2 regions of the Clostridium sp. 'deep sea' genome follow, and region 1 is predicted to be linked to the other one. Evidence: a T-box and tRNA genes for the amino acid it is inferred to sense, from the RefSeq annotation. Region 1 holds a T-box; the other holds one or more tRNA genes.
What was found. The T-box of region 1 lies ahead of IMX26_RS00905 (valine--tRNA ligase). A T-box ahead of a tRNA ligase gene usually reads a tRNA of that ligase, here a tRNA-Val.

Region 1 (14,322 bases):
GTATTAGAAGCACTAAAACGTAGGCTTGTTTATTGTAATATTAAAATTATATCCACAACCAAAAAAAATGGTGGTAAAGGAAAGTCTAATGCTTTAAATATTGGTAAACTGCATGCTCAAGGAGAGTTTATTGCTGTTTATGATGCAGACAATACACCAGAGTCCTTTGCTTTAAGATACTTGGTATATGAGTTACTAAACAATGAAACTTATGGAGCTGTAATTGGCAAATTTCGAACTAGAAATAAGTATAAAAATATATTAACTAGATTCATTAATATTGAAACTCTTAGTTTTCAATGGATGGCACAAGCAGGTAGGTTTAAAATATTTAATATCTGTACTATACCAGGTACAAATTTTATTATTAGGAGTAGTGCCCTAGAAAAAATAGGGGGCTGGGACTCTAAAGCAATAGCTGAAGATACAGAAATAAGCTTTAAACTTTTCGAACAAGGTTACCGAATAGGTATGATGCCATTGGCTGTTACCTGGGAGCAGGAGCCCGAAACTCTTAATGTGTGGTTTAAACAACGCACCCGGTGGGTTAAAGGAAACATATATGTTGTGTTTAAATATCTGCCAAAAGTATTAAGCAAACAAGTAAAAAATATTGGTATTGATATATTTTATTTAGTAGCGGTTTATTTTTTATTTTTGTCATCGCTTGTATTATCAAATATTATATTTTTAGTAGGTATTTTCACCCCAGTTAAACTAAGTTTAGCAGGCAACTTCTTATTATTATGGGTCTTGGCATATATAATTTTTGTTTTGCAAATTTTAATTACCCTAGCTATGGAAAAAGGAGAAAGTAGCAAAAGTAATATATTATATGTACTAATAATATATTTTACGTATTGTCAGCTATGGATGGTGGTAGCTGGTAGAGGCATAGTATTATATCTTACTGATATGATTTTTAAAAGAGAAACAACGTGGTATAAAACAGAAAGATTTGATTAGGGAGATAAAAATGAGAACTAAAAAACTAATTATTATAATAGTTTTATTAGCTATTACTATGCCTGCTTTACAGGGATTTTCTGTTGAACAGTCAGTTTATTATGTAGAGTTAGGTTTGTATCAAAATCCAGAAAAAGCGTTAAATCAGTTTAGTAAATTATTAAATAAAAATATTGCTATTAATATAGATAGCTTTGGCGAATTTTATAGAGTTGTTAGTGGGTACTATAAAACATATAATGATGCAGTAAATGTAGCAAATGAAATGCAAAAATTAGGCATAAATAATGAGGTTAAAGCTACAAAATTAACTTTTAATAAACATCAAAGCACCAAAACCTATTATGTATTATTAAAAAGCTATGAACTAAGCGCTAACATTGCAGATGATTTTCAGTTGTTAAAATCTTATAATCAGGACTTTAAGCTAAGAAAAAAGAGTAAGATTATAGAGCTTTATGTTGATCAATTTTATAGTATTGATGAGGCTAATAATAAAGCCTTAGAGTTAAATAAGCTGGGATTTAACTGCTCTATTATTGAGGGTAATTTAAACAAACTTGTAGATTTTAGGCAGGTGCAAGAACTAAATAATGGTGAGAGCTTAATTAAAAACTTCATATTAAAAGAAGATCAAGTTTTAAAAGGTCTATATGGCAGTTATAGCATGTTTTTTTATAAAAACAAAAACTGGAGTATTATTAACAAGCCTTACTTTGATCTTAAATATCAGCGCAACCAGATTACGCAAAATCGTAACAGCACCATTACAGTACTGCTTAACAGCAAACCTGTGTATAGTGAAATCACCCAAGATACTAATAACATAAGGGTTTATTTTGAGCCAGATGAAATACTAAATGGTTATAACACCCTAACAATCAAATGTTTTAATAGAATAAGTAATTTACCATGTGAAGATGATTTAAATCCAGCAAATTGGTTAAAAGTTAAAGGCACTTCTTATGTCAATCTTAATTATTTAAACATAGATGATAAAACAAGCATTAGTGATTTCCCATACCCTTATATTATAAAAGGTGTAAATCAACCTCTAAATATGAAGCTAATGATTCCACCTAAAGCAAGTGAGGAGGAGTTATCAGCAGCCGCCATGTTTAGTGTGTTATTGGGTATGTTAGAAAATGAGTATGACAGCAACATAGATTTTGTAAAATACCACAAAGATATAAACCTAAATGATAATCTTGTTTTGATTTGTAAAAGAGAAAATTTACCAAATGAATATCAAAAATATTTTACTAATAAAGAGCTGCAGACTAGTGATAATAGCTTAATTAAAGAGATATATTCTCCATATAATGTCCATAAAAAGATATTGATTATTTTATTAGGCAATAGCCAGAGTTATGAAAAACTGCTTATAAACCTTAAAGACAGCAATGTAACTAAACAAATAATAGCTTCAAGCTATGAGGTAGGTGCAAATACGGTAACAAATGAGTTAACTGATAATATTGACTCAAAGATAAGCCTAAATAAAATGGGATATGTTAGTTCGTATGTTGAAGGACTGTTTAATCATAATCTGCAGTATGATTTTAGAGTTCCAGCTAGCTGGCAGCCAAATGGTGATGTAGAGTTAAATTTACATTTGAGGTATAGTGATATTTTAGATTTTAGTAAGTCTGTAGTAACAATACTTGTAAACGGTGTACCTATAGGTAGTAAGTCCTTAAAACAAGAAAAAGCAAATGATAATTTTATGAACTTTGTAATTACTAAAGATTCATTATCAAGCCTAGGTTCGTACAACATAAACGTTAAACTCTCTTTATACATTAAAGATACTTATTGTGAAACAAGAGAAAATAAAAATGTTTGGGCTTATATAGCAAATGATAGCTTTATTAATTTTCCATACAGTAATAACCCTAATATAACAATAAGTAAATATGAAGCTTTATTTATAGAGAATGAGAGCTTAAATAATACTAATATCATTTTACCAACTAATCCAACTACAGAGGAGATTAGCACAGCTTTAAGGGTTAGTAATTACTTGGGTAAATATACAAAGAGCATAGGAAATATAGGTGTTGTTTTAGGCAGTATTCCTAGCACCTTAAGTGGAAATAATATTGTTATTTATAATAATGAGAATGCCGGCAGTTTGGTAAAGGAAAGCAATAAATATGCTTTTGTAAAGTACAGTGAGGCTAATAAAATGTATGAGTCTACAGCAAAAATTGCTTTGCATGATACAAGCTATATGGGCTCTATACAAATACTACCATATAAAAATGAGACTAACTTACTGCTTATAAATGCTAAAAATGAGTATGGCTTAAAGCAAGTTAAAACGAACTTAATTAATAGCAAAGAATTAAGGTTAATGAATGGTGATGTTACTATAATTAATAAACAAGGTGTTATTAAAACAGCTATATATAATAAAAAACTACAGCAGTATTTAGCCAATGAATACAAAGATTATAAAGCAGAAAATAAAAATGGATTTAAGTTTAAGCTGAACTTTAGTAGTATGAAGGTTATTGTAATTACACTAAGTATTATGATTATAACGATAGCTACCTTTGTATATTTAAAAAGAAATAAATAATTCACCAAATATCTCTTAATCAGCTATTATGTTTACAAAAGTTAGATGTTTTATTATATCAAGGGGACTTTTAGCAAATGTTTATTACCCTCAACATTTGGGCATATAGTTATTGACAATACTATTCAATTATTATAATATGTATATCAGGAAGCGATATAGCGTGGTGCGATATAGTTTGATGCTGAATCTATATCGTGTTTTTTGAATGCTACCCACTTATATTGTAGTATGACAGAAAATAATAAATATACGGAGTGCGTAAAATGATTAAAGTCAATAATTTAAGCAAGGTTTATAAGCTTAGTAAAAAGCAAATGGCCAAGCTAAAGACAAAAGACCCCAAAAAAATTGCTGTAAATGGCATTAGTTTTGAGGCTCGAGAGAATGAGATTTTTGGTTTGTTAGGTCCTAATGGAGCAGGTAAAACAACAACTTTAAGATGTATTTCAACCTTAATTAAAGCAAGCTCAGGAGAAATCACAGTTCAAGGTTATGATGTAAAAAATCAATCACAAGAGGTAAGAAGAAAAATAGCCTTTTTAACCAATGAACTAAAGTTAGATGTTAACTTTACTCCAGAGTATACAATGATGTATTTTGGTAGTTTATATGGCTTAAGTAAAGAGGAAATAGAGACAAGAACTAAAATGTTATTTGAACATTTTGGAATTAATGATTTTAGTGATACCAAAATCGCTAAGCTTTCTACGGGTATGAAACAAAAGCTATCTATTGCAGTTAGTCTAGTTCATGATCCTGATGTAGTTATTTTTGATGAGCCGACTAATGGCCTAGACATTATTACAGCTAGAGCAGTTACAGATTATTTACAAAAGCTCAAAGCTGAAGGTAAGGTAGTAATTATTTCAACCCATATCATGAATGTTGCTTCTAAGCTATGTGATAGATTTGCCATTTTATTAGGTGGTAATATTCGTATTGTTGGCACGTTACAAGAAATACTTAAAGAAACAAATACAGATGATTTGGAAGATGCGTTTTTTAAGCTGTATTCTGAGAGCGTTAGGGGGGTAAGATAATGAAAAGTAATTTATGGATTGTTATAAAAAAAGAACTCAAAAGAGTTTTTGATGATAGGAGATTAGTTTTTACTACCTTTATTTTACCTGCTATTAGTATAGCTCTTATTTACTCTATTATGGGTAATATGATAGGCAAAATGAATAATGATATTGAAGAACACATACCTAGTGTATATGTTCAAAATGCACCAGCTAGTTTTACTAGCTTACTAAATGAAGATATGTTTAGTGATAAAATGACCTTAACAATAGTTCCGGGAGATGACTCTCTTGAGGGCATTAAGCAGAATATCCAAAATGGAGTAGCGGATTTATTAGTAGTTTTTGAGGATAATTTTGAGCAAAATGTTAGCAACTATAAAGTCGAAAAACAGGTTCCAGAAATTAAGACCTTTTACAATTCAAGTGAAGAATATTCACGTACTGCTCGTTATAATCTCTTTGGTTCTGTGTTTGGTACTTATGAAAACAGAATTGTTGGCGATCGGTTAGGTAATATGAAATATGTTAATGCTTTTGATGTAGATCGCAATCGTGAAGAGTCTGTAATAGTTGATGAGCAAAAAGCTACAGGTAAAGGTTTAGGTACTTTATTGCCAATGTTAATTACTATTTTCCTTTTTGCTGGAGGTATGGGTATTGGCATGGATATCATTGCAGGAGAAAAAGAACGAGGAACAATGGCAACATTGTTGGTTACTCCTGTAAAGCGTGAAACAATTGCTTTAGGTAAAATAATAGGATTAAGCATAGTTTCTTTTTTAAGTGCAATATCATCATTTATTGGAGTACTGGTTTCTTTGCCATTTTCATCAGTAATGTTTGGTGGAGCTAAAGGTGGTATAAATTTAGCAGCCTTGAATTTTTCTGGTTCTCAGTATTTACAGTTAGTTTTACTAATGCTTACTATGGTGGGTGTATTTGTGGGTTTAATATCACTAACCTCTATTATATCTAAAAATGTTAAAGAGGCTGGTACCTATATTGTTCCTGTATATATGTTAGTAATGGTGGCATCGTTTATGAATATGTTTAGTACAGGTACAGCTGTGATGTCGCAGTATGCAGTACCCATTTATGGAAGTGTAGTAGCAATTAAATCATTATTGAGTTTTGAACTAACTTGGTTAGCTTTTGGAGTAGTATGTGCAGTTAATATTGTATTTACAGCTGTTTTAGTATGGGCTATACGAAAGATGTTTAATAGTGAAAAGATAATGTTTGGAGTTTAATAATAGGGAGTGAAATAAATGAAAATGAATAAGCTGCTTTCTGGAGGTTTATTAATTACTGCTCTTGCTTTAATAAGTAAACAACTCTTTACATTACCTGAGTCAATTTATGGATTCTTGATGGGGTTAGGCATATCTCTAGAGATAGTCGGTATAATAAAGGCTAGATTTAAGGTTAATCCTTGTGCTGTAAAAAGAAATATCTTTAAACCTAAAATTAAAACTAATAACAATAACTAAAAAATGACCCCAGCAGTATATTCTTTTTTAGAAGATACTGCTGGGGTCTTTTCTTTTTACAATAAAAACAGCTATAAAAATAATATGCTATTTTATACCTATAATAAGCCTAGTCCCTTCATTTAGATAAATCTGCTGAGCGTGAGTGGTAGAATATAAATCTGGCAATACCTCCCTAAATAATGCTTTAATTTCACTAGGTATAGTTATAGTAAGACAATCTATTTTATCTTTCATGGATAAAACATTCTCAGATTTAAACTTACGAACTGCTGTTAAAACTTCCTTTAAACATTCGCCGAATAAGAGACTTTGATTATTCTCATTGTTGCTAAAATTCCACTGTAATAAATGAATAGACTTACATTGCTCATATTGCTCAAAATAAGACTTATATATCTTTTCAGTAATAAAAGGTGTAAATATGGCGTAAGACTTTAAGATAGCCAATAAAGTTAAATATACAGCTTGTTGAGCTGATTCTCTGTTTTCTGCACCATATAGTTGGGGTTTATAGAGTCGGTCTTTTACTAACTCTAAATAATTATCGCAATAATCCTTCCAAAAGAACTCATCAAGAGTATTTCTGGCTAACCCTATTTCATAATTATCTAAATAACCTGCAGCTGTGTTTAATGTCTTATTCAGTTTATCTAAAATCCATTGATCTTGTTTTAAAAGCCGAACATCTTTACCAACCTCAAAATCACCTAAATGCATTAAACTAAACTTAGCTGCATTCCATAGCTTAGTTATAAATCTCTTAGAAAGCTTTAAATCCTGCTCCGAAAAGGTTGTATCAGTACCTAATTTTGCAGATGCCGCCCAATATCTAACTGAATCAGCAGAGTGAGTGGCTATTAGAGTTTTGGGTTTATAACTAGAGTTGTTTTTAGATTTCCCTATTTTTTCACCTTTACGAGCTAAAACAAAACCACAAATCATTACATCTTTCCACGGAATAACTCCAAAATGATAATAGCTCTTTACAATGGTGTAGAAGGCCCATGTTCTTATAATTTCATGGGCTTGAGTACGCATAGACATGGGCAATAGTTTATTTACTATGCTATTTTTCTCACCCCATTTAGCATTAATGAGTGGGGTAACCGAAGAGGTGGCCCAAGTATCCAAAACCGCTGTTTCTGGAATAAAGCTAGTTGAGCCGCACTCACATGCCTCACTAGGATTAGTCTCTTGGGGATTTACAGGTAACTCTTCATTTTTGGCGATCTTTACTTTACCGCAGTTTTTACAATACCAAACAGGAAAAGGAACACCAAAATATCTTTGACGTGAGATACACCAGTTCCATTTTAGGTTGTTAACCCATGATAAATAACGAGCCTTCATATAGCTAGGGTTCCAGTTAATTTTATCTGCTATTTTAATAAACTCGTCTTTAGAGCTCATAATATCAATATACCATTGCTCAGATGGAATAATCTCTATCTCATGTGAACAACGCTCGTGTACTGATACATTATGTTTAATTTTTTCTGTTTTAATAAGTAAACCATGTTCCTCTAAAAGCTCAATGATTTTTTTACGGGCTTTTTTAACATGTAAACCACCAATAAAAGCAACATTATCAGCAATAAAACCTTTTTTAGTTATGGTTTTTTTATAGCTAAAATCGTATTTTTTAAACCACTCAAGGTCTTGTGTGTCACCAAAGGTGCAAAACATTACCATGCCAGAGCCTTTGTTGATATCCACGTCTTCATCAGCAATTATAGGAACCTCAAAACCATATAACGGAACAAGTGCTTTTTTTCCTATAAGATAGGAGTGTTTATTATCACTTGGATTAATCAATATTGCTAAACAGGAGTTTAAAAGCTCGGGTCTAGTAGTAGCAATACTTATTGCTTTGCTCTCTACCATAAACTTAACATGATTAAAGCTTGAACTTAACTCTTGAGTTTCAAGTTCGGCTTGGGCAATAGAGGTTTGACAATTAGTGCAATATAAAACTGGACTTTCCTCAATATAGGCCTTATTTTTATGGTATAAATCAATAAATGATTTTTGTGAGATACGTTGGCATTCTGGTGAAATAGTTCTGTACAATAAATTCCAATCACAACTAAAGCCTAAAGACTGCCATAATTCTTTAAACTCATTTTCATAATAATCTACTGTGTTTAAACATAGCTTAGTAAATTCACTGCGTTTTAGTTCACTAGCCTTAACTTTATGTTCATTTTCAACTAAACGTTCTGTAGGTAATCCATTGTCATCAAAGCCAAAAGGGTAAAAAACATTAAAGCCTCTCATACGTTTGTACCTAGCAATCATTTCAGCTTGTGTATAAGAGAAGATATGACCGATGTGTAGTTTACCGCTGACTGTTGGAGGAGGAGTATCTATGGAGTAAATTTCTTTGTTATTCTCATTAATATTAAACTTATAGACGTCTTCATTTTCCCAAAATTCTCTTAATGCTACTTCAGTAATCATTGGCTTATATTTCTTTTCTAACATCTTTACCACTCCTTTTTTTAGTATAAAAAAATCCTCAATCCTATAAAAGGACGAAGATATTCCGCGGTACCACCTTAATTCATAATTAAATGCACTTAATTATCCATAACGGAGAAATCCGATGAGTTCTACTACCTAAAAGGCTTCTTCTCATAGCTAAGAGACGACTTCATTAATCTCTTCATAGGATATTGCACCAAACTATCCCTCTCTAAAAATCCAAGATATAATTACTACTTCTCTTTAATAACCTATAAAAGTATTGATTTGCTAAATAATATAATATGTATTTTAAGAAATGTCAAATTTTATTTCTATATTGTTGTTATTACTAACTTATTATGGATTTAAAATAAGTATTTATTTTTAAATTAATTGAACATATGTGTAAAATATTTTCCTAAAATTATTGATTTTAATGTATTTGTGGTGTAAAATTAATTAACGATATTGATAATTATTATCAATAAATTCAATCTATATTATAGGTGGGGAGAAATAATGAAAAAAGCATTTTGTATGTTTATGGTAGTAGCAGTTTTACTTTCTTTTTCGGGGTGTAAAAATAGCGAGGTAGCTAACCAAGATAACTCAAAAATATTGGTTTATTTATCTGGTCCAGAGCAAATGTTAACCAAGCTTGAGCAAGAGTTTGAAAACGAATATGGTGATGTTTGCGACTTTTTAATTATGAGTTGTGGGCAAGTTAAAAGTAAAATCTTTACTGAAAAAGAGGCTGGTAAAATAGAGGCAGATATTGTTTGGGGATCTGACCCAGCAGTATATAATCTTTTAGATAATGAGGATTTATTTGATCCCATAGCCATTGAAGAACAAGACAAAATTCAAGATAAGTACATAGTAGAGAAAAATTATGTTTTAACTAGTGAAAGATATGTAGCTATTCTTTATAATAAAAACAAACTTAAAGACAAAGACTTAGTAACTAGTTTTGCAGATTTAGCAAAAGAAGAATATAAAAACTCATTAGTTATGGCAGATGCAAATCAGTCTGCTACTGCTTTAGGAATTGCTGCTTCTCTTTATCAAATTATGGGCAATGACATGACTTACTTCGAAAACTTAAAAAGAAATGGAGCTATGTTAACTAAATCAAATGGCCAAGTCCCATCTAAAATTATGGAGGGAGAATATGATTTAGGTATAGGCCCTCACGATTCTGTTATAAGGTTAAAGAAAAAAGCAAAAAAAGAAGAATTTTCCATGCCGGTAGAAATAGCTTGGCCAAGCGAGGGCATCATTGCTATTGATAGGCCAATGGCTATTGTTAAAAAAGATAGTAGAAGTACTGAAAAGGATGAGTTGTGTCAGAAATTTGTTAACTTTATATTATCTAAAAAGGCACAAACTATAGCCTATAATGCTGGATTTGTAAGTGTAAGAACAGATATAGAAAACAAGTATCTACCAGAAGATGCTAAAGTCTTTAATATAGACTGGGAGAAGGCTACCGAGAATGAAAGCAAGTTTAAAAAAGACTACCAAAACATTTTCAAATAATAAAGTGAATAATACAAGATTACGTTTTTCAATGAAAAACGTAATCTTGTTATTTATATTAATATTATTAATAAGCCTTGTTTTGTATCCTCTATTAGTATTAGTAATTAAAACCTTACTAATTAATGGTAAACTGAATCTTAAAAGTATCTTACAGGCCTTTGATGCGGGGGCTTTAAGATCAATTACCAATACAATAGTTTTAGCTGGCTCAGTGCTAATAACGACTTGGGTTATTGGTGGTAGTTTGGCCTTTATCGTAGTAAAAACTGACTACAAATACAAAAAACTAGTTGATTTTTTTGCTTTTTTGACCTTTACTATACCATCATATATTCTTGGTGTTTCTTGGATTCAGTTAACAAGTAAAAATGGGTATTTAGTAAGACTTGTAAAACTCTTTAATCCTAATTTTTCTATGAGTATAAAAACTTATTCATTAACTGCTTCTGTAATTGTTTTAGCTGTACATCTAGCTCCTTTAGTTTATTTTGGTATTAAAAATGCTTTAATAAGAATGGGAGACACCTTTATTAATAGTGCCAAAGTAAGTGGAATATCTAAAGTGAAAATAATTTTTACTATAGTTTTACCACTAATGTTACCAACACTAATCTCTACAGGATTATTGGTTTTTAGTAGAAGTATGGCAAATTTTGGGGTAGTGGCTCAGCTCGCTTTACCTGCTGGTAAAGAGGTTATGACAATAAGCATTTTTAGCGCATTACATAACCAAAATCTTCAGCTGGTTTGCATTTTATCTTTGTTATTAATGTTTATTTCTTTAACTATTTATCACATAATGGAGCATATTGCTAACAATAAAAAATATATTTATGATTATGCCGAAAATGTTAAGCCAACTACTATTAGCTTGGGTAAACGTAAAATACCCATTCATTTATTAATTACAAGCTACTTTAGCTTAACAATTGTGATACCTTTAGTAACTATTTTAGTTTCATCTTTTACAAAAAGATGGGGTGTTGATTTAGTACTAAAAAACTTTACATTTAATAACTATCTCAAGGTATTTAGCGGTGAAGTAGCTTTAGGTAAGGCTTTGTTAAATAGCTTGAGTTATGGAATGATTGCAAGCTTATTAGCTGTAATTTTAACTAGTTTTATACTATATATGTATAAAAACTATCAAAACAAAGCCATAAAGCTGAGCTTAACATTAGCTCAATTACCCATAGCTATTCCTAACATGATATTAGCTATAGCAGCTATTTTTGCCTGGAATAAATACCCCATAAAGTTCTATGGCACTAAGTGGATTATAATTATTACTTACACTGTACTGTTTATTCCAATTATCTTAAAACAAACCCAAGGTATAGTAAATAATATGGACAATAACTGTGAAAATTCAGCCAGAACATTAGGCATTACATTTTGGAAAAGATACTGGTATTTATACATGCCACAGGTTAAAAATACCCTTATTGCTGGTTTTTTAGCTTGTTTATTAATATCCTTTAGAGAAATACCCATATCGTTATTATTGCATACCAAAACAAGCAAAACTTTGGGGGTAATGTTGTTTAATATTCAGTCTAATTCATATGGCTTAGAAATGACCTCAACAGTTGCTGTTATAACAATTTTGTTAAGCATAATAACTAGTTTTATAGTGCAAAAACTTAATGCAAAGGTAAGTGAGAGACATGGAGTTATTAATAAAGAATCTTAAAGTTAAATATGATAAAACAGAGGTAATAAACAACCTTAGTCTTAGTTTAGATCGTAAAGAAATTTTGGCAGTAGTAGGTCCAAGTGGTTGTGGTAAAAGCACCTTATTATCTGCAATTGTTGGTTTAGTTAGACCAAATAGTGGTGAAATAAAAGTTAGAGATACTACGGTATTTTCAAGTAAGTTAGCAGTGAATATGGCTGTAGAAAAAAGAAACATTGGTTATGTATTTCAAAACTATGCTTTATGGCCTCATATGACGGTTTTTAATAATATTGCTTTTCCGTTGCGAGCAAATGGCTATAAAAAGACTGAAACCCTAACAAAAACAAATAATATTCTTAGTTTACTAAACCTAAATAAACATAAAAATAAATATCCCCATCAGTTAAGTGGGGGAGAAAAACAACGAGTTGCTTTAGGCAGGTCCTTAGTAGTTAATCCTCAATTATTATTATTAGATGAACCTTTAGCTAATATAGATGCTAATTTAAAGATTGAGTTACTAAAAGAACTTAAAATGGTTCAGCAGAGCTTAGCAATTAGTATGATATATGTAACCCATGATCAAAATGAAGCATTTGAAATAGCAGATAAAATTGCAGTAATGAACCAGGGAGAAATAAAACAAATTGATAGCCCAAAATCTCTTTATAATAAACCTAATAGCCTATTTGTGGCTAAATTTATAGGCAAAAACAATATTGTTTATAAGAATGACTATGAATCCTTAAGTATAGATTACCACTGTGAAACACCAGCTATAAGCATTAGGCCAGAAGACATACTAATTAAAGAAAACGGCAATTTGAGTGGTCGTATTACAAAAACAATTTATAGTTTAGATAGAGTTAAATACTTGGTTGATGTAAATAATACTAAATTATTAACCTATGGCAATAGTCAATATAATTATCAGGTTGGAGACAAAATAAAGCTAAAAATCAATAGGTATAATTATCTTAACTAAAAATATTTAAAGTAGCTAATCTAGAAAAGTTTAAAAATTAAACTTAGTTTTGCTTCTACCAGAGACTCAGTTTTAAAGAATATTAAGCACTAACCTGTAATAATGCCCTATCACAGGTTATGTTTTTATGTTCTAAAAAGATTAAAGGTCAGAATATTGAATTGAAAACTTCTCAAGTCAATTAAATCTCTTCCTTAGCAGTGTCTTTAACATATTAAAATAATGCTATAAACCTTTATTAACATTAGTTATGTGTAATCACATAATAATGTTATTTTGAATATGCTATATTAATATTCAAAAAGGAGTAGAACATGCAAATACATGTAGTTAGGCCCGGAGATACGTTATTTAACATAGCTAGGGCATATAGTGTTAATTTAAATAAATTGATAACAGCTAACGAAATAGCAAACCCCGATACTTTAGTAGTTGGTCAAGCACTTGTTGTACCCATTTGGGGATCATATTACTGGGTTAAACCGGGAGATAGCCTTTATAAAATAAGTAGAAAAGTTGGCATACCAGTAAAAGAAATTGCAGAGATCAATGGTATAAAAAGACCCAGAAAGTTGCCTGTAGGGTTACGCCTATATATACCACCCAAGCCAAAAATAGATAAAGAAGTTAGTGCCTACATAGACCCAAAATTTACAGCTGAGAATACAGCCAATGAGGTTATTAAGGTTGGAGATCATTTAACTTATTTAACAGTTTTTAGCTATGCAATTAATAGAGATGGAACCTTAACTGCAGTAAATGACGAGCCAGCTATAAACGCTGCGTATAGTAAAAATGTTGTTCCTTTAATGGTCATTACAAATTTTGAAGAAGGTACCTTTAGTAATGAGCTGGCTACCAAGTTTTTTAATGATGAAAATATGCAAAATGCCATACTTGATTTAGCAATAAAAATTATGGAAGAAAAAGGCTACTTAGGCTTAGATTTTGACTTAGAGTATCTTGGAGCTGAAAATAGAGAAAAGTACAATGAATTTTTAAAAAAAGCATCTGCTAAGTTAAAAGAAAAGAACTACTACTTATCTACAGCTTTAGCTCCTAAAATAACAGGGGATCAAAAAGGTACCCTGTATGAAGGACATGATTATCAAGCCCAAGGAGAAATAGTAGATTTTATCTTCTTTATGACCTATGAATGGGGCTGGTCGGGAGGCCCTCCTTTAGCAGTCTCGCCTATAACTGAAGTTAAAAAGGTTATGGACTATGCCATATCTGTTGTACCAAAAGAAAAGATAATGATGGGTATACCATTATATGGTTACGATTGGACACTGCCCTATGTAAAAGGTGGTCAATGGGCTAAATCACTAAGCCCACAACAGGCAATTGAAACAGCAGCTAAATACAATGCCAGAATAGAATATGACAGAACTTCCCAGGCCCCTTACTTTAACTATTATGATGAAAATGGTAAAAAACATATAGTTTGGTTTGAAGATGCCCGTAGTATTCAGGCTAAGTTCAACTTAGTAAAAGAGTTAGGTATTAGGGGATTCTTTTACTGGGTATTAGGATATGATTTTCCTCAAAATTGGCTATTAATAGAGGATAATTTTAAT
Region 2 (6,633 bases), 220 kb from region 1:
TAAGTAACAACAATGCAAATATAGAAGCAGATAAAGGTTCTATTGAGCTATAAATAGAAGCTGCTGCTGCACCTACCAATCTTATACCTACTATAAGTCCAAACATGCCCACAACAGTACCAAAGAATGCGATACCCAAAACAACTAACCATTGTGACATATCAAGTGATGTCCATAAACTAATTCCTGGTCTAGTAATAATATTTAACGTTAAAGCACAAAAGCTTACTGAATATACTGTTGATATATATCCATCACAATCCGCTTTAAAGGCTTGATTTGTAATTGCAAATATTGAGTAACATAGACCGCTTACAATAATTAAGTAGACACCAATCATTTTATAATCAAAGTGGCCACTGCTAATTCCAACTAATAATAGTATACCTACAAAAGTAAGTAATAATGCTCCCCATCGTTTTAAAGATATTTTTTCTTTAAACATAACGATTGTAATAAAAAAAGTGTATATAGGATGTAAGTAAAATAGTATAGCTGTTAATGAAACTGGCAAATATTTTAAAGCATAAAAATATGCAATTGAAGTAGAAGCATATGCTATTCCACCTTGTACAAACAATTTAGCCATATTAACAAAACCAATATTTACTTCATTTCTATGCTTAATTAAAGCATATATCCACAATAAAACAGCTGCAAAAGTAAATCTCATAGTTAATAACTCAAGCGGTGATAAACCAGCATCATAACCCAATTTACTCCAGATTCCTAAGGTCCCAAATCCAATAGATGAAACAGCAATTACCAGAAATCCTTTTTTGTCTTTTGTCACTTTTTTTTCCTCGCTCTTACATGATGTTAAAATTCCATAGATACTTTAACACACTTTTTTGGTAAAAGCGATCTTTAATTTTGAGTACATAATTTACATGAATTACATATGACTATTCTGTCTTTAAATATTCTATTTAATAGCTCAAGTAAGTCTTTACTTACATTTCCTTTATTATGAATAACTAGTTTACTTGGTGCCATTTTTATTAAAACACTTAATAACATATCGTCCATTGAGATTCCAACACTTTTCAGCTTTTGCGTTTTTGCATCCCATAATTTTTGTAATGAGTTTTCATCTTTATCATAAAGTTTAAACTGACCATCCTTTTGGAATACTACGTGTATACACGGCACTTTATTGCTTTGTAGTTGGTAGAAATATTGAAGAAGTTTAGTAAACTCCTCTTTTTCTCTACTAAGTAAAAGCTCTTGTAAAGCATTATCTGTATATTTACGTAGTTGTTCAAGATATGGTCTTAGTCTAAAGTTTATAAAGCCCTCTAGTATTAGAGTATCATTATCTGCAAAATACTCGAGCAAAGCGTATAAAACTCGATTACGTCTCAGCATATTATCTTTTTCGTTTACTGATGAAGATAAGCTTTTATGTAATTTTTTTTGTGTAAGTATAAATATTTTAGCCCTATCAGATGATGTATATTGAACATAATCTTGATTGATTATATGCCAAATAATTCTTGGCTCTAAATGTTCAATTATAATATCAGCTAAAGCACTAGCAATAAATTGACGAGCTATTTGTTGAACTTCTGAATTGGCAGCGACATCATCTAAGCTAAACCTTATCATTTCTAAGTCACGTAACGGCATCTGTTCCATTTTTAAAGGGTAATTAGTTTTAGAGTAGTTTTGTAACTTTCCCGATAAGCTTTTCCATATAGCACCAATTGGGGCACTTGTTCCAATATATGCAATATCCACGCTGCCCACTCCTTTCTACACGTACATGTATTATTGCCAGACGATTAAATACAATATTCTTAAAACGCTTATAAAAAATAAGGCGTTATAGTAATATAATGCAATATTTAAAATCCCTCTATTATAAAATAAAAAAAAAGTAGGCAAAACGTGCATATAATAGGAAAAAAAATCAAAATTAATTCCTTATTTTCATGCTAACATATTCATTATATATCATTTTTTTACTTTAATTTTTTTTAAAATTTTTGTTCATATTTTAAACTAGTTAGTAAGAAATTTAGAACAATATAAATATTCATGTTCTGTAATTAAGTCTCGAATACGAATATCTATACTTATTATAATGTTAATTAACTCATAAAGTGTACATAGCTAGCTACTTTTTAAAAATGGAAATTTTTTATTAAAAAAAACTACACATTTTCATACGTAGTTTTTTGGTGCCTGGGGTCGGACTCGAACCGACACGGTAATCACTTACCGAGGGATTTTAAGTCCCTTGCGTCTGCCAATTTCGCCACCCAGGCTTATTAAAATGGAGCGGAAGACGAGATTCGAACTCGCGACCCTCGCCTTGGCAAGGCGATGCTCTACCACTGAGCTACTTCCGCATATTACTTGGTGGCGCAGGGCGGAATCGAACCGCCGACACAGGGATTTTCAGTCCCCCGCTCTACCAACTGAGCTACCGCGCCATGTATATTAATACTATTTTTATTTTGGTGCCTGGGGTCGGACTCGAACCGACACGGTAATCACTCACCGAGGGATTTTAAGTCCCTTGCGTCTGCCAATTTCGCCACCCAGGCTTATTTTTTAGTACAATATTATTCTTTTTACTGATTTAATGCCAAAAAAAAAATCTATGTATATAGATTTGCCTACTTTATGGTGAGAACGACGTGACTTGAACACGTGACCTCTACCGTGTCAGGGTAGCGCTCTCCCAGCTGAGCTACGTCCTCCTAAAAAAGTTGGTGCCTGGGGTCGGACTCGAACCGACACGGTGATCACTCACCGAGGGATTTTAAGTCCCTTGCGTCTGCCAATTTCGCCACCCAGGCTTATTTACTTTTATGGAGGCGGCACCCAGATTCGAACTGGGGATAAAGGATTTGCAGTCCTCTGCCTTACCACTTGGCCATGCCGCCGTAAAATGGAGCGGAAGACGAGATTCGAACTCGCGACCCTCGCCTTGGCAAGGCGATGCTCTACCACTGAGCTACTTCCGCATATTTACTTGGTGGCGCAGGGCGGAATCGAACCGCCGACACAGGGATTTTCAGTCCCCCGCTCTACCAACTGAGCTACCGCGCCTTATTATGTGTGACAAAGTTATTTGGCGGAGCCGACGGGACTCGAACCCGCGACCTCCGGCGTGACAGGCCGGCATCCTAAACCGTCTAGACCACGACTCCACTATTTGGTGGGCGAAACAGGGCTCGAACCTGTGACCCCCTGCTTGTAAGGCAGGTGCTCTCCCAACTGAGCTATTCGCCCTTGCCACAGCGGCGAGATTAATTATAGCTAAATATATTTAAAATGTCAACACATGTTCCCAAATTTTTTATATTTTTTTTACACATTATGCTAGTTATTGTACCTATAATGATTGTACGTATTGTTTAAATAGATTGCCTCTTTCAACAAAGTTTTTAAACATATCAAAAGATGCACACGCTGGTGATAATAATACAACATCACCACTCTCAGCTAAATTATAGGCGGTTTTAACTGCCTCTTCTAATGATTGTGTTTTTTTAATAGTCATTTCTTTACTCTGTTTCTTTAATGCATTTACCGTAGATGTATAAATTTTGTCTGTAGTTTTACCCAATAGAACCAAAGATTTTACTCGATTAGCAACTACCTCTCCAAAGTTATCAAAAGGAACATATTTATCGGAACCACCTGCTATTAAAACAATATTATCAGTAAATGAATTTAGACCAGCTATAGCTCGAGTAGGTGAACTTGCAATGCTATCATTATAAAAGGTTATACCATTTAGTTCCTTAACATACTCAATACGATGCTCTACACCAGTAAAGCTTATGGCTACTTTTCGTATTGACTCTAACGTTGCACCAGCTGAAAATGCCAAACTTGCAGCCCCTAGTATGTTTTCAATATTATGTAAACCCACAAGTTTAACTTCATTTTGTTTACAAATAGGGTATTTACAGCTGTTCTCAATTAACGTTAGTTCACTCTCAATTAAACAGGCACCCTCACTTACAGTTTTATGTCTACTAAACATTTTTACTCTTTGCGAAACCAATTTTGCTATTAAAGAAGTCTCTGCATTGTCAAGATTCAAAACCAAAGCATGATTATTCTTTTGCCATAAATATATATTACTTTTAGCATCAACATATTCTTGATAAGATTTATGGTAATCTAAGTGATTTGGACTTAGATTTGTAATTAAAGCATATTGTGGACTTTTTTTCATTGTCATTAATTGAAAACTACTCAACTCTAATACTACTCTATCATTTTCTTGATAATCTAAAACCTCCTCAATTAGGGGTGTACCTATATTTCCGCCTAAATGAACACTATAACCACTATGTTCTAACATAAGAGCTACTAATGTTGTAGAGGTTGTTTTGCCATCGCTACCGGTTACCCCTATAATTGGAGCTTTACACAATTCAAATACTAGCTCTATTTCACTTGTAAGCGTGGCACCATTACTTACAGCATAAACAAACTGTTTTATATCTGGCCTTATACCAGGTGATCTCACTATTAAATCAAATCTTCTATCATACAAAACATCTAGGTAGTTAGAGCCACTTATTACCTCCACACCTTGTTTTTCTAGCTGAATAATACTAGAACTTAGTTGCTCTCTTTCCTTACGGTCACAAGCTGTTATTTTTGCTCCATAGTTATTTAAAAACCTAATTACAGGTATATTACTCACTCCAAGACCAACTACAGCTACAGAATAGTTTTTTAAAGCCTCAGAGCCTGTTAGCATATCTCTGGTTAACATTTAGCCACCCCTTCTATAGATACGGATGTATTTTATTATTTATTAATGAACAATTATAATTATAACAAACTAAATGAGATTGTAACAGAGGTCAAACTCAGACCAATACAAGATAGAACGAACACAAGGTTTCCCCCTACCAATCAGGCTAACATATCAAACAACCTCTCAGTTATTTAAACATCAAAAAAAGCGAACCTCGAGGGTTCGCTTTCACTTCTATGTTTATAAATATCTATAACGCAAATAAAATATCATCGTAACCTGGCCATGGCCATACTTTTTTGTCCACCATTTTTTCTAGTGTATCAACAATTTCACGTAGTTTTTCCATTTCTGGTACTACCGAGTAACGCAAAAACTCTCCCTCAGCATAATAATCATTTTTACATGTAGACTCACTTAATAGGCTACTAATTCTATCACAATTTTCTGTGAGCTTGCTGTAGTATTTGCAAATTATCTCTATCTTATTTTTTTGAATAGTTAAATAACTTTGAGTTCCCACATCACTAAGTTTTTGGTACACTGCTCCTAATTGAAAAAGATACTCATCAATAGCAGGTATGATATAACGTGTTGTTAAATCACACATAGTTAGGGCTTCTATTCTGGTTTTTTTAATATAATTCTCAACATGTATCTCGTACCGAGACTCAAGTTCATCAGCCGACAACACATTCATTTTTTCAAATAACTGCAACGATTTTTCTGCAATTAAATGTGGAACTGATTCTATAAATGAATTGATACAAGGCAAACCTCTTCTCTCTGCCTCAAGTTTCCAATCTTCAGAGTAACCATCACCATTGAATATTACTCTGCCATGTTCGTTGTAAACTTCACCAATTATTTTTATTACTTCTGCCTCTAAATTGTGGCAGTTCTCGAGTCTATCTGCAAAATCAGCAAGTATTCCAGAAACAATTGTATTAAGAACCGTACATGGTCCAGCAATAGACATAGATGATGCAACCATTCTAAACTCAAATCTATTGGCTGTAAAAGCAAATGGTGAGGTTCTATTTCTATCTGTTGTATCGTGTTCAAACTCTGGAATTGTTGTTACACCTAACTTTAGTACATTCTTCTCAGTATTGTCAACATCAACACCAGAAGCAAACTTAGCTAATATATCTGTTAGATGTTGTCCTAAAAATATTGATATAACTGCAGGGGGAGCCTCTGCAGCACCTAAGCGATAATCATTGCCTGGTGTAGAAGCAGCAAATCTCAACAGTTCAGGGTATTTGTCAACTGCTTTAATTATAGCACTTAAAAATAATAAGAATCTTAAGTTATTTTGTGGATTATCTCCTGGCTCTAGAATATTATCTCCATCACAACTTAAAGACCAGTTCACATGTTTACCAGATCCATTCATTCGAGCAAAAGGTTTTTCATGTAATAAACATACTAAATCATGTCTATTAGCAACACGGTCTAATACATCCATTACTAACTGGTTTTGATCTGTTGCAACATTAGTTGTACTAAATAAAGGAGCTAGTTCAAATTGACCTAAAGCAACTTCATTATGCTCTGTTTTAACTGCAACACCTAGCTTCCATAGCTCTTGATCTAGTTCAAACATAAAGTTATGAATTCGCTCTTTTATTGTAGCAAAATAGTGATCATCTAACTCTTGACCTTTAGGTGGCATAGCACCAAACAATGTTCTGCCTGTGTAAATTAAATCTGGTCTTTCATTATAATGTTTTTTATCTACTAAAAAATACTCTTGCTCTGCCCCTACTGTTGGAATAACTTTTTTCGCACTATCATTACCAAATAGCTTAACTATTCTTACTGCCTCTGTAGATAACGACTCCATCGACTTCAGTAATGGTGTTTTTTTATCTAAGGCATGACCATAGTATGAGCAA

Region 2: it encodes a tRNA-Val, which carries the amino acid that the T-box ahead of IMX26_RS00905 (valine--tRNA ligase) is inferred to sense. The anticodon was not compared.

What each region holds. Positions count from the first base shown of each region.
Region 1 is NZ_CP063353.1:175,316-189,637, forward strand. It holds gene IMX26_RS00880 (glycosyltransferase) at 1-966, shown strand, start outside; gene IMX26_RS00885 (cellulose biosynthesis cyclic di-GMP-binding regulatory protein BcsB) at 977-3,550, shown strand; gene IMX26_RS00890 (ABC transporter ATP-binding protein) at 3,817-4,593, shown strand; gene IMX26_RS00895 (ABC transporter permease subunit) at 4,593-5,828, shown strand; gene IMX26_RS00900 (hypothetical protein) at 5,847-6,068, shown strand; gene IMX26_RS00905 (valine--tRNA ligase) at 6,156-8,555, opposite strand; T-box leader at 8,599-8,812, opposite strand; gene IMX26_RS00910 (extracellular solute-binding protein) at 9,057-10,076, shown strand; gene IMX26_RS00915 (iron ABC transporter permease) at 10,033-11,772, shown strand; gene IMX26_RS00920 (ABC transporter ATP-binding protein) at 11,747-12,742, shown strand; gene IMX26_RS00925 (glycoside hydrolase family 18 protein) at 13,057-14,322, shown strand, end outside.
Region 2 is NZ_CP063353.1:400,712-407,344, reverse strand. It holds gene IMX26_RS01950 (EamA family transporter) at 1-793, opposite strand, end outside; gene IMX26_RS01945 (putative sporulation protein YtxC) at 868-1,740, opposite strand; tRNA gene IMX26_RS01940 (tRNA-Leu) at 2,182-2,270, opposite strand; tRNA gene IMX26_RS01935 (tRNA-Gly) at 2,280-2,354, opposite strand; tRNA gene IMX26_RS01930 (tRNA-Phe) at 2,363-2,438, opposite strand; tRNA gene IMX26_RS01925 (tRNA-Leu) at 2,464-2,552, opposite strand; tRNA gene IMX26_RS01920 (tRNA-Val) at 2,633-2,708, opposite strand; tRNA gene IMX26_RS01915 (tRNA-Leu) at 2,719-2,807, opposite strand; tRNA gene IMX26_RS01910 (tRNA-Cys) at 2,821-2,894, opposite strand; tRNA gene IMX26_RS01905 (tRNA-Gly) at 2,901-2,975, opposite strand; tRNA gene IMX26_RS01900 (tRNA-Phe) at 2,985-3,060, opposite strand; tRNA gene IMX26_RS01895 (tRNA-Asp) at 3,084-3,161, opposite strand; tRNA gene IMX26_RS01890 (tRNA-Val) at 3,168-3,243, opposite strand; gene murD (UDP-N-acetylmuramoyl-L-alanine--D-glutamate ligase) at 3,347-4,747, opposite strand; gene IMX26_RS01880 (glutamine synthetase III) at 4,983-6,633, opposite strand, start outside.